DNA from 2 places in the Paenibacillus sp. W2I17 genome. Region 1 is predicted to be linked to the other one. Evidence: predicted binding sites of a transcription regulator. Region 1 holds the regulator's gene; the other holds the start of a gene.
The links. The regulator LexA, encoded in region 1, represses DNA repair genes until DNA is damaged. The targets are predictions, from matches to a motif close to CGAACATATGTTCG.
Positions count from the first base shown of each region.

Region 1 (6,293 bases):
AGTACGTGTAGAAATTACCTGGTTTTGAAGGTTCAATCTTTTTAGAAAACTTTTGTTTAGAGACTGAAAGCTCCGCATATCCGTCTATCGTTACTGTATCACCTTTTTTTATTGTAGTTGCAGTAATTTCTTGTTCCTCATTGACAGAATCTGTTGTTATTTCATCTTTTGACTCTTCTGTTGGTTCTGTTTGCGACACAGTGGACTCCACTTCATTTGCGACGACTCCATCACTTTTTAAATCGGCATTAGGTTGAGGTGAGCAAGCTGCAAGTGTTAAAAATGCGGTAATAAGCAAAATTCCTGGTACTATTTTCATATTACTAATAATCCTCCTATTAATATTCTTATTACATAGTCTATCAGACCTAGGTAAATGTTTCTATATATAATTGCAGATATCTCTGAATTTAATGTTAAAAACGAACTTATATTCTCACATAGTATTGGTGAGGTGATTGATATGTTAATGGATTATTAAAGAGAGGTCCTCCGGATCTTAGATAAGTACAAAGGTGGACGGCGTAGGTTTCCTGCTATACATGAGATTATAGCCGAAACGGGTAAACATAAGACGAACGTCATGGCTGCTCTTGACGCTCTTGTGGGAGCGGAAAACTATACATTTGGAAGATGGTCTGAAATAGCCAACAAAGTGATCTTAGAAGGCTGGGGGGGGGGGGGAGAACGTCCTAAGGTAGACCGCACACGAACTTCTGGGAACATCGATTTTTGGGCTAATATTGAGGGTACACCATGCGTAGCAGAATGAAAGATAACGGATTGTGAGACATCCAGGTTGATTATGGCTGAACACAGAGAGCCGTGGCAACCCTGATTTGGACGATCAGGAAACACAGCGGACCAGTTAGGTACTAGTTGGCTCTTATAATAGTAGTAGACGGTTTATTTGGAATTATTTAACTCTCTCTTTGAAGAGCCGATTTCAGGAGTAGTTGTGGGATTAGACTTTGTACGGTGTGAAATAAAGTTGATGTTAGAGGGTGAGTTCCGCTCGATTTCTTTAGCCGAAATTATCTCTGTTAATTAAAGGGATTGTATCGCTTAGGAATTGCGAGCTTATAATTTATAATATTTGTATAAGTTTAATATTTTGTTTAGGAGATTTTCTATTTATCCAGCGCCATAATTTATTGCTTTTAATGTCAGAGTAGTAATGCAATCAAAATGAGTATTTGAAATGAGTTTCTTCATTATAATAAGAAAAAAAGGCACCCACTAATGTCCCCTGAATTCTTCTTCACCAGCCCACATTTCTGTGTTTACTTGTAACCAAGGCTTACATTTATATAACAAAACACGTTTGTTCGTCGATTTAGATAATGGTAAACCGTAAAACTCTCTTTTCATTAATAAAAGGGGAGTATTTTTGTATGGTAACTAAACCTCTCCATCTGATGAATTGTATCACTTCATGTTTGTTTTAGCGCAAAACGATTGTCATTTATCTACTAACTTATTAAGGAGAAACTGAGATTAGAATTCTTTCTACAGTGCATTAAACTGTCTGAAGCAAAAGATTTTAATCAAGTTTCCTTAGCAATTCTAATAGCCACGAATAGGAGGGAATACTAGCTTTCACTCATTTAAAATTCCAACCATCGTTCAAATACATACAAATGGATGTTTCATTTGTATGTTGAAAGTTTCATATAGAAGAGGTATACTTTAATTTAATTTTTAGCAATTTAATTTTAAATAATTAATTGGAGATGTTAATATGGATCAGGCAAAACAACTTGTGACAGAACAACGTACATTTTTTTATACAGGACAAACTAAAAATATCGAGTATCGAATTAATGCGCTTCAACAGCTTAGAAAGGGAATTGAAAAGTATCAGCAACGGATTCAAGATGCACTTCGGGCAGATTTGAACAAATCTGAGGCGGAAGCTTACGGTTCCGAGATTCGCATTGTTCTGGGTGAACTGGATTTTGCATTAGAACATCTGCAGGAATGGGCTGCACCAAAACAAGTCCCAACCAATTCGGCTATGCCGGATGGGGTGAGTACCATTTACCCTGAACCATACGGAGTGGCTCTTATTATTGCACCTTGGAACTATCCTTTCCAACTGGCCTTTGGTCCACTGATTGGAGCAATTGCAGCCGGTAACTGTGCAGTTATCAAGCCTTCTGAATTAACACCAGCTGTATCTCGTCTGACGTATGATCTGATTCAGGAGATCTTCCCTCAGGAGTATATTGCGGTAATGGAAGGAGAAGTTGAGGCTAGTACAGCATTGTTGAAAGAGAAGTTTGATTATATTTTCTTCACTGGCAGCACGGGTGTTGGTCGCATTGTTATGAAGGCAGCTGCGGAGCATCTGACTCCTGTAACTCTTGAGTTGGGTGGTAAGAGTCCTGCTATTGTGCACAGTGATGCAGATCTGAAGCTGGTGGCTCAGCGTATTGTTCGTGGTAAGTTCCTGAATGCAGGGCAAACTTGCGTTGCTCCGGATTACTTGCTTGTGCATGAACAAGTTCATGATGAATTGATCAATCTGATTGGCGCAGAGATCAAAGATAAATTTGGGGATGATGTGTTACTGAACGCTGATTTTCCCCATATTGTCAATGCACGTAACTTTGATCGGTTGTCGGGATTCCTCACAGATGGCAAAACGCTAATTGGTGGGCGTTCTGTACGTGAGCAGTTTCTTATTGAGCCGACGATAATTGGTGATGTGAACTGGGAATCAGCTGTCATGCAAGAAGAGATCTTCGGTCCGATTCTTCCTGTATTTACGTACAGTGACCTGAACCCAATGCTGGATGAGATTGTTCGCCGGCCAAAACCATTGGCGCTATATCTCTTCACACAGGATGAGCAACTGCAGGATCAGGTTCTGAATCAAGTATCCTTCGGTGGGGGATGTATTAATGACACACTTTCTCATATGACTTCACACTATCTCCCGTTTGGTGGTGTAGGAGAGAGCGGTATGGGCTCATATCACGGAAAACAGAGCTATGATGTGTTCTCGCATCACAAGAGTGTTCTGAAACGCAGTGAATAATTAGCCGCAAAAATAACATTAACATGAAAAAAAAGAGGTTGTCCTGTTGATCAGGACAACCTCTTTCGTATTTCATTACATCTAGTTTTGTTACTCAAGTTAAATATTAATGAATATCTCGGAAAAGGCCAATGACTTTACCCAGAATACTAACATGTTTCAAACGTAAAGGTTCGAAGGTCGCATTCTCCGGTTGAAGGCGAATATGATCTTTCTCTTTATAGAACGTTTTCACTGTAGCTTCATCGTCTTCAGTCATTGCAACGACGATATCACCGTTATCAGCAGTTTGCTGTTGACGGACAATAACGTAATCTCCATTAACGATTCCAGCTTCCACCATACTATCTCCCACTACTGAAAGCATAAACACTTTTTGTTCGCCTACATAATGTGTAGGAAGAGGGAAGTAGTCTTCAATGTTCTCGGTTGCAGTGATTGGAACCCCGGCTGTAACCTTACCAACAACAGGAATACGTGCAACGCTATGAGCAAATTGATGAGAATGCTCAGATTCTTCCTGGCTCAAAAGCTCAATGGCTCTTGGCTTGGTAGGGTCGCGTCGGATCAAACCTTTTTTCTCCAAACGATCCAAATGTCCATGTACTGTTGAGCTGGAAGCCAGTCCAACAGCTTCACCAATTTCCCGTACGGAAGGAGGATACCCCTTCAACCGGACTTCATTTCGTATAAACTCCAGAATAGCCTGCTGCCTGCTGGATATCTTCGACATACCGTATCAACCCCATTTTAGTAACGTTTGGGAAAATTATAACATAGAACCTCCGTTCGTACAAACATAAGTTCTAAATAAAATAGCATTAAATCAGTGTTTTTTAACTTATAGAACAGAAATTGTCCAAAAGTCAGAGCATAATACTGCAAATGCTTTGCAAAAGGAAGCGAAATAAGATATTTCTCCTTCAAAAAAGAAGCGAACAATTGTTCTAAAAATCTATTGAACAAAACAAGTGTTCGTGTTATATTGATTTCAACAGATAGGAACAAACGTTTGGAGGCGGGTGTTTAATGAGATATTCTACTTATCAAAGCATTTATGAACCAATGAATTCGGAACTGGTGAAGTCTAACATAGGGAACTACAAGAAGGTTTTAGCGCGTTTCAAGATTTCTTCATGGATGTTAAAGGTAGCCATTACCTCTATGATTATATTTATTGGATGCAGCACCGTCTTAACTGTATTTGCCGGCAATGAGAATGATGTTCTGCCTGGAGGAAAGATAGCTGTTTCACAAGGGGAAACATTATGGAGTATTTCTTTGGAACATAAACCGACAAATATGGATACACGTATTTATATAGAAGCAATTAAGAAAGTGAATCAACTTCATACAACTTCCATCCAAGTGGGACAAGTACTAGCTCTACCGCAATTTGCAGAATAAAATGCACATCAATGAGTGTTAGCGCGTGTCAGCTTGACAAGCAGCCTTTATAATGGCAAAGTTAATATGACTTTGTATTTTTGGAGGGGACAAGCTTGGATATAGATAGTCTGGTAGCACGTATTAACGAATTGGCTCGTAAGCAAAAGTCCACTGGATTGTCGGAGGAAGAACTTGCTGAACGTGCCGAGCTAAGAGAGATTTATTTGAGTAATATTCGCAGTAATTTCAGACAACAACTGGATACCATTGAGATTGTTGATGATGAGAATGACAAAGGCCACCAAGGCAAACTCAAACACTAACGAAACCTAATGATATCATTATGATATTTAGGTTTCTTCCTGTTATTTTGAGTGTGCAATTTATAGGGGGAAATGTTGGTTTACAGTTATGTAAGCCGATACAAAGACACATAAGGGGGATTCTCATGTCGCGTTCGTTCGAGAGAACGGTTAAGAAAAATTCCAAGCAGTTAAATCAGCAACGCAAAAAAAGTGGTCAACCAATCACAGGTACACCAGGTGAAGAAGTCTTTAAGGGACGCAGCCTTTTGTTCCCTATATTTTTGATTGGTCTCGCCTTTTTGTATCTGTTTATGAGCACGTTCCTTGTGCAAGCTCCGATGACAACCTGGGACTGGGTGACCATGCTGCTTTACGTATTTTTGGCAGTCATCTTCATGCTTCGTCGTCCATACATCAAAATTAGCAGTAATCGGATTATAACGACGAAGGGTAATCGTGAACGTTCAATTGGGGTTGATGATATTGTCAAATTCAGAATTGAACCAGGTACAGTTGTTATCGAACATAACAGTCGCGGGAAAAGATGGGTGTTTACCAAGTTATTGAACCGTTACGATACTGATGCGATTGCAGAACGTTTGCTGAAGTTTGCAAAAGCACACCAGATCACCGTGGAAACCGTCGAAAAGTAATTATTGCATAAAGGGGTAGATGATCGGAATGGCGTTAAAAAGCGATTTTGTTCGACCTGGATGATACTTTATTGTGGGATGAGCGTAGTGTTCGAGAAGCTTTTCATGAGACTTGTCTAATCGCAGCGCAAGAGACTGGGGTCAAACCAGAAGAACTTGAAGAAGCTGTTCGTAATGAGGCACGTGGACTGTATGAATCATATGAAACCTTTCCTTTCACTAAAATGATTGGAATCAATCCGTTTGAAGGCCTTTGGGCTAACTTTACTGGTGGGGATCAACCTGAGTTCCGTCAGTTGGAACAGCTTGCTCCAGTTTACCGTAAAGAATCCTGGCGTCGTGGCTTGTTGAAGTTGGGTATAGATCGGGAAGATCTTGCTGAACAACTGGCCACGCAGTTTGGAGTAGAACGGAGATCCAGACCTCATGTATACGAAGAAACGATGGATACCTTGCGTCAGTTACAAGGAAAGTACAAACTGTTGTTGTTAACGAACGGTTGTCCTGCTTTGCAACAAGAGAAATTGGATGGTGTACCTGAATTAACTCCTTTCTTTGATGAGATTATTATCTCTGGTAACTTCGGAAAAGGAAAACCAGATCCATCGATATTTGAACATGCTTTGAGTAAACTGGGTGTTAAACCCGAAGAGAGCATGATGGTTGGGGACAAGTTAACGACTGATATTCGTGGTGCTTTATCATCTGGCATCCAATCCGTATGGATTAACCGTGAGCATAAGACCAACAATGAAACGTATGCGCCTGACCACGAAATAACGCATTTATCTGAACTGGATCAGCTTATTGCTAATTTCTGAGCGGATCAGCTATAACATCTTTCCTCAGCACCCTGAAACATTGGAAGCTTCAAAGAACGATGATGTCGTTCTTGAAGTTACC
Region 1 covers NZ_JAUSXM010000001.1:483,067-489,359, forward strand. Annotated here, with positions in the region: gene QF041_RS02220 (bZIP transcription factor) at 1-319, opposite strand, end outside; gene QF041_RS02225 (aldehyde dehydrogenase) at 1,742-3,043, shown strand; gene lexA (transcriptional repressor LexA) at 3,150-3,776, opposite strand; gene QF041_RS02235 (LysM peptidoglycan-binding domain-containing protein) at 4,073-4,450, shown strand; gene QF041_RS02240 (DUF896 domain-containing protein) at 4,546-4,755, shown strand; gene QF041_RS02245 (hypothetical protein) at 4,881-5,390, shown strand; gene QF041_RS02250 (HAD family hydrolase) at 5,435-6,211, shown strand.

Region 2 (6,293 bases), 6.2 Mb from region 1:
ACGGTCAATCCGACCCACGATCTCCATCACACAACCGTTCTCCAGTTCAAAACGCAGTGGCGGCAGGGTTTTATCCGGTCCAAAATCAAGTTCCAGCCCAATCGGTTCAAAACTTCCACGTCTGGACTGTTCACCGAGAATAACGGATGCCCGGCTAACAATGTCCTTCAATTTGCGGAAAATATAACCGTATCGCTTGGTGCTTAGCAAAATCCCCCCTTGCAGCTGTGGTGCAATCTGCTCCACCGTTTGCTCGGCTTCCTTGCGGCATTGTTCTGGAGTCAAGCTGCCCCAACTACGGTTTTCCTCACGCAACCGCATAGCTAGCTGGCTTAGTGCAGCATGAAACAGCTGTCCGATATCAGGAGCCTGAAGGCGGTACAATTGCCGTTCTTTGAGGCGTAGCCCATGCGAAGCAAAATGAGAGAACGGACAAGCAACAAACCGCTCCATTCGCGAGACACTCGTCCTCACCTCTGTACCATACAGTCTGCGACTGGTAGCTGTACGTAGTGGCAATGCTCGATTACGATAAAAGATCGATCCCATCAACCGCTCCAGCTGAGGTCTGCTTGTCTCCCGAGATACATGCCAATTGTAGACCGCCCACCACATTTCAGGGATTTCTTCTCCTCGGCGCCATTTGCGCAATTGTCCAATGAGCGCAGACAGACTCTGACCTGGATGGGTGACATAGGACCAATGCGCCTCTTCCGAGTTCGCAATCGGTGGTTGAGCGAGCAATGGCTGTTCTTGTAAACCAAACATCTTCCGTACATGGCGGACAATCTCGGAAGGAAGCAGTGCTTTCCCCTCATCATCAGCAACCGGGTAACTCAGCCACAACTGGCTGCTTGCGGCTGTAAGTGCCGTATAGATCAGGAAACGTTCATCCAGCATCTGCCTTGTTGCACTTGGTCCAAGCGCCACACCTCTTTCCGTCAGTAACGCTCTTTCCAGTTCCGTTAATACGCCATCATCCTGAGGTACGGCGGGTAATTCACCATCAACGGCGCCAAGGATAAATACGTATTTGATGTCCTGAAGACGTGTTCGGTCCATGGAACCAACCAGTACCTGATCAAGTGCTGGTGGTACCAGACCCAGCTTCAGTTCCGTCAATCCGGTCTCGATCATCCCGGCAAACAGCGTGATATCCAGCCGTTCATTCCCCATCATATCGACCATCTGATCCAATAAATCCAGCACAGCTCCCCACATCTGCCGATGTTCTCTCGACCGTTCGGGGTCACCTTGTGCCTTAGCTTCAGCAGACATGTTCTCCAGCTTCCATGCAATCTCAGCATCTTCCAGCAGTCTGTATAGTGCCTCGCACTGGGCTTTGGCTGTCTTTGCCTTTTTCATTCGTTTCTCAAAAACACCCAAGGAATCTGTAATGACCGTTCGGCAACTCTCCATTAAAGAAAGCATCTGGTCCCGTCCTCGACTACGGCCATCCTGACCGTTGTCTTCGAGCGACAGGCTTGGTACATACTTCCACGGTTTGCCGTCAGTCCAGCGATACCCGTGAATACCACAAGCCAGTACATAATTCTCAAGCTGGTCCATATCTTCACGAGTGATGGAACCATCACGCGGAAGCAGCAGATCCGTTTTGACACAGCGAAATACATCCTCGTAACGCCAGTGGCGCCGAACAATATCCAGTGCGGAACGGATAAACTCGGACAATGGATGATGAAGTTCATTTCTTCTGCGGTCCAGAAAGACGGGTACGCCATAATCCCTGAATAGAGGTTCAGCTATATCAGCGTAGGTATCCAACTGCCGGACAAGTACTGCCATATCCCGGTAACGCGCACCTTCGTTTTGTGCCAGGCGCCGCATCTCACGCAGTGCCCCCTCCATCTCAGCACGTCGGTTCTCCGCTGCAACCAGTCGGATTCCGGAATCAAGGCCTTCACTTTTCCAACGAATTCGCCGGTCGAAACCAGCCTCCAGATGAGCAAGTCCCGGACGATCCTTGTATCTCGGTGGAATCTCCGAATCTAGCACGGTTATATCGCTCGGTATACCCAGTTCGTCAGCCATCCCTTTCAGGCGCGCATAGGCACTTGCCGTGGGATAGAACAGTTCCAGTTCCCCAGGCAGTGCGCCGTGATCATAAGGACGATCCAATGTCAGTGCAATGGTCACGGAAGAGGACTGCAACATCAGTCGACCAATCACACTCATCTCCTGTGGCGTGAATCCCTGAAAACCATCAATCCAGATCTGGGCATCTTGCAGCAATGCACTTTCCGACAAACGATCTGTCAGCTCAGTCAACGTGTCTTCATCATCAATATATAAATTGGTCAGTTCCTGTTCATAGTCACGATATATCAGATTCAAGTCATGCAACTTGTCCTCCAGAATCGGCGAAGTGGATGAGGTATTCCCTCCAGACAGCCCGTCTTCCAGCAATGTTGGATCAACTTCATAACGTTTAAATTCACTATATAAGTCATTTAATTCGCCTATAAAACCCAGCTGGCTGCCGGATGCACCAAACAGCTTCAATTCTTCCTTACGGCGCTGGATGACTTTATAGAGCAGCATCTTTTTGCCTTCGGCTCCGATCGGAATACGAGCTGAACCGCCGGCTTCCTGCATTACGCGATAGGCTAAACGGCGAAAGCCCAGCACTTCTGCACGCATCGTACCTTTAATTGCTCCAGAAGACACCAATGCCTGCTCTGTTCGAAAAGAACTCTGTTCCGGAACGAGTAAAATCAAAGGTTTACCTTGCGGTTCTTGTTGAAGCAGGGTTGTAATTTCCCGGGTAATCAGCGAGCTTTTGCCGCTGCCTGCCCGGCCAATAACAAAACGAACGGACATGTCTAATCCTCCAAACCACACGTACAAGATTTTAATTCCCAGTATAACATATCTGACTTGGTTCGGAACATACGTTTGCCACTATTCGGTAAAACCGGAGATCATCTCCGTTAACACAGCAAAACAGCAAAAAGCCCACAGCTATCACACTGTGGACTTTTGACTTGATCTATACTTGATTGGAAACGGAAATCATACGATTAATTCTTTTTACTGCGCACTTCGAAAATAGCAAATTTCAGGTAATGTCCTTCATCCACGCCCAAAATTTGCGGGTGATCCTTACCGGCTGCTTTCCAGTCGATCAAACGAAGCACTTTGCCTGCATCTTCCGCTGCATCAGCAATCGTATCCAGGAAGAGGTCTGGACGCATGTGATACGAACAGCTGGCTGTTACCAAATATCCACCCTCATTGACCAGTTTCATTCCTTGCAGATTGATATCCTTATATCCACGGCATGCACCTTTGACTGCTGATTTCGTTTTGGCAAATGCAGGAGGATCGAGGATGACGACATCAAATGTTTTACCGCCAGCTGCCAGCGCTTTGGATGTATCCACTTTCTGTTCGCCTGCACGTGCACGTGCGGTACGTTCATCCAGCCCCTTCACTTGTTCACGCAAGTACTGAAATGCATCAGCAACTACGAATTCGACCCGGTCTGTGAAACCGTTCAGCTCTACATTTGTTCGTGCACTCTCAATGGCATGCTCCGAAATATCAAGACAAGTCACTTTTTTGGCTCCATACTTGCAAGCATTCAACGTAAAGCTTCCCGTGTGTGAGAAGCACTCCAGTACGGTGGCACCGTCCCAATAAGGGAATGTAACTACCTTACCGCTTTTATTCACAGGCAACATCTGCTGTGTGCCATCCTGCTCGGTCGTTTGTAGTGTGATTCCACTCTTGTAGCCCCAACCCTTCATGAGCGGTTCGATCGCTGCACGATTCTCGCGTTGGTCGAAGAAGTAACCTGTCTTCTGCCCTTCCACGATATCCACTTTAATGAGTAGTCCATTCTCTGTAACCGTGACATGTCGTGGGCACTCTCCGTACAGTGGACCTTTGGTCTGCTCCAAACCTTCCAGTTCACGAATCGAGACATCACTGCGCTCATATATGCCTTCCGGCTGCATTACTTCAATGAGTGCCTGTACAATGGCTTCACGGCAACGATCCATGCCAAGTGTAAGCAACTGTACAACGAGGATGCTGCCGAACCGATCAACGATCAATCCTGGCAGAAAATCAGCTTCACCGTAAACGAGACGATATGCCTCGCCATCCTGGATAAAGCGTTCCCGATGACGCAAACAATCGCGGAAACGCGCTGCAAAGAACGCGGTGTCCATCTGTTCGGACTCCAGCGGTTGATACGCTACAACTCTTACTGTGATTTGAGATGCGGGATTGTAATATCCTGTCGCCAGATAGCGACCTTGATGATTCAATACATTGACGAGATCTCCCGGCTCCGGGTTTCCGTCAACAGAGGCAATTTCATTGTTAAATATCCATGGATGTGCATGTTCAAGCCGCTTTTTGCGACTACGTTCGAGTGTAACTGATGGCAAGGTAGATCCACTTCTTTCATAGTTAGTTGAAAAGATAGGTTTGGTGCGGCGCGTAAATGGCGTTCCGGGTTCGAATCGATCTTCCGATCGCTGTTGTCTCCAGATTTTTTTGATTCCCTTTCTTAAAGGGAAAATCCAGAGACAAAGGCGCACGCTTCGCTTCTTCAGATTCGATTTCGTCCCCTCCACTACGCTTGCACGAATCACCGTATCTTTCGAATTGGGGTGCGGCAGTTAAGTGACGTTCCGGTTACGAATCGATCTTCCGATCGCTGTTGTCTCCAGATTTTTTTGATTCCCTTTTTTAAAGGGAAAATCCGGAGACAAAGGCGCACGCTTCGCTTCTTCAGATTCGATTTCGTCCCCTCCACTACGTTTGCACGAATCACCGTATCTTTCGAATTGGGGTGCGGCAGTTTAAGAGCATGTTGGCGCTACCGCTTTGCTTCTTCGGTAACAATTTCGTCTTCTTCGCTACGTTTGCACGAATCATCGTATCTTTCGAATTGGGGTGGGGTAATTTAGGTCGCTTCCCTCTGAATTCCTTTAGGCTTGTCATGGTTGTCTTTTCTTACTCATAGGATGAGTTAAGGAACCCGGACGGAAGGAATGATGTTTCTATGTTTAGAGATGTGATTTTGCCCCTACTCTATGGGCTTATTATCTTTTTTGGTGGCATGAAGTTGATGGAAACCGCCTTGCAGCGCATGGCAGGGCCCATGTTGGCAGGTTGGCTCAATCGTGCCACCTCTGCTCCATGGAAAGGCATGGCCTTCAGTGCGGGCGCAACGGCCCTGTTACAGAGCAGTACTGCGGTCACCGTACTCACCATTGGACTGGCTAATGCCAGATTAATTACCTATGGACGCACACTTGGCATCATCCTTGGCACCAACATCGGGACATGCCTGACAACGGAGCTGGTGGGACTGCAGATCGGACGCGCTTCCCTGCCGCTACTCGTCCTGTCGCTAACGGGCTGGGCCATGTTTGTTGTTCTTGGTGAACGCAATCTGGCCGCTCCTGAACGCACGCGTCAGACTCTGTTTAACATCCAGTACAGCTTCCTCGCAGCTGCGGGATTTGCACTTGTTATGACAGGCATTCAGGTGATGCAATCCATTGCCTTGCCCTTGCGGAGCATGGGCGTATTTCAATGGTTTCTCGACCGGTCGGCCGACAGCTTGTGGTGGGGCTTCCTGGCAGGTGCCTGTCTGACAGCGCTCATTCACAGCAGCGCAGCTGTCATTAGCATGGCGATTACGCTCGCAGCCACAGGGGTATTGCCTGTGGAGATCGGTATCGCCATTGTGATCGGGTCCAATGTGGGGACCTGCATCACCGCTGTGATTGCTGCCGCGGGCGGAGCATCCGCAGGCAAATTTGTTGCAGCCTCCCATGTTGTATTAAACATTGCGGGAGCGCTGCTGTTTATGCCGCTGATCGGCCAGCTGCATGCAGCTTCGGCCTGGCTGTCAGCGGACAACGGGGCACAGATTGCGCATGCCCAGACCCTTTTTAACATCACCAGTTCACTGCTTGCTTTGCCATTCTGTTACTTGCCAATCTGGCACAAAAAACCACCGGTCCACGCCCCAGCGGCGAAGTCACCCGTGGCTTGATGATCTGCCTATCCATACCCACAGAGCGCGCGGCTAACTGACTCGAACAATAATGCGTTATACGTTAATGCCTAACTTGTTCAGGGCTACACGCAAGATATCATCGTTATTATCATATCCGTTCTGCTGCTGTAAGGACCATGCTTCTTCCGGAGCATACCAATCCACACCCTTGATTTCTTCAATCTGAGGCTGTAGATTACCACTCTCGGCTTCAACGAGATAATAATGAACTTCCTTGTCCACCGGGCCA
Region 2 covers NZ_JAUSXM010000001.1:6,676,063-6,682,355, reverse strand. Annotated here, with positions in the region: gene addB (helicase-exonuclease AddAB subunit AddB) at 1-2,841, opposite strand, end outside; gene QF041_RS29685 (class I SAM-dependent rRNA methyltransferase) at 3,042-4,418, opposite strand; gene QF041_RS29680 (Na/Pi cotransporter family protein) at 5,039-6,040, shown strand; gene QF041_RS29675 (NUDIX hydrolase) at 6,098-6,293, opposite strand, start outside.
Region 2: addB (helicase-exonuclease AddAB subunit AddB) is a predicted target of LexA. The motif match lies at 2,906-2,919, and genes of this name have one in related genera.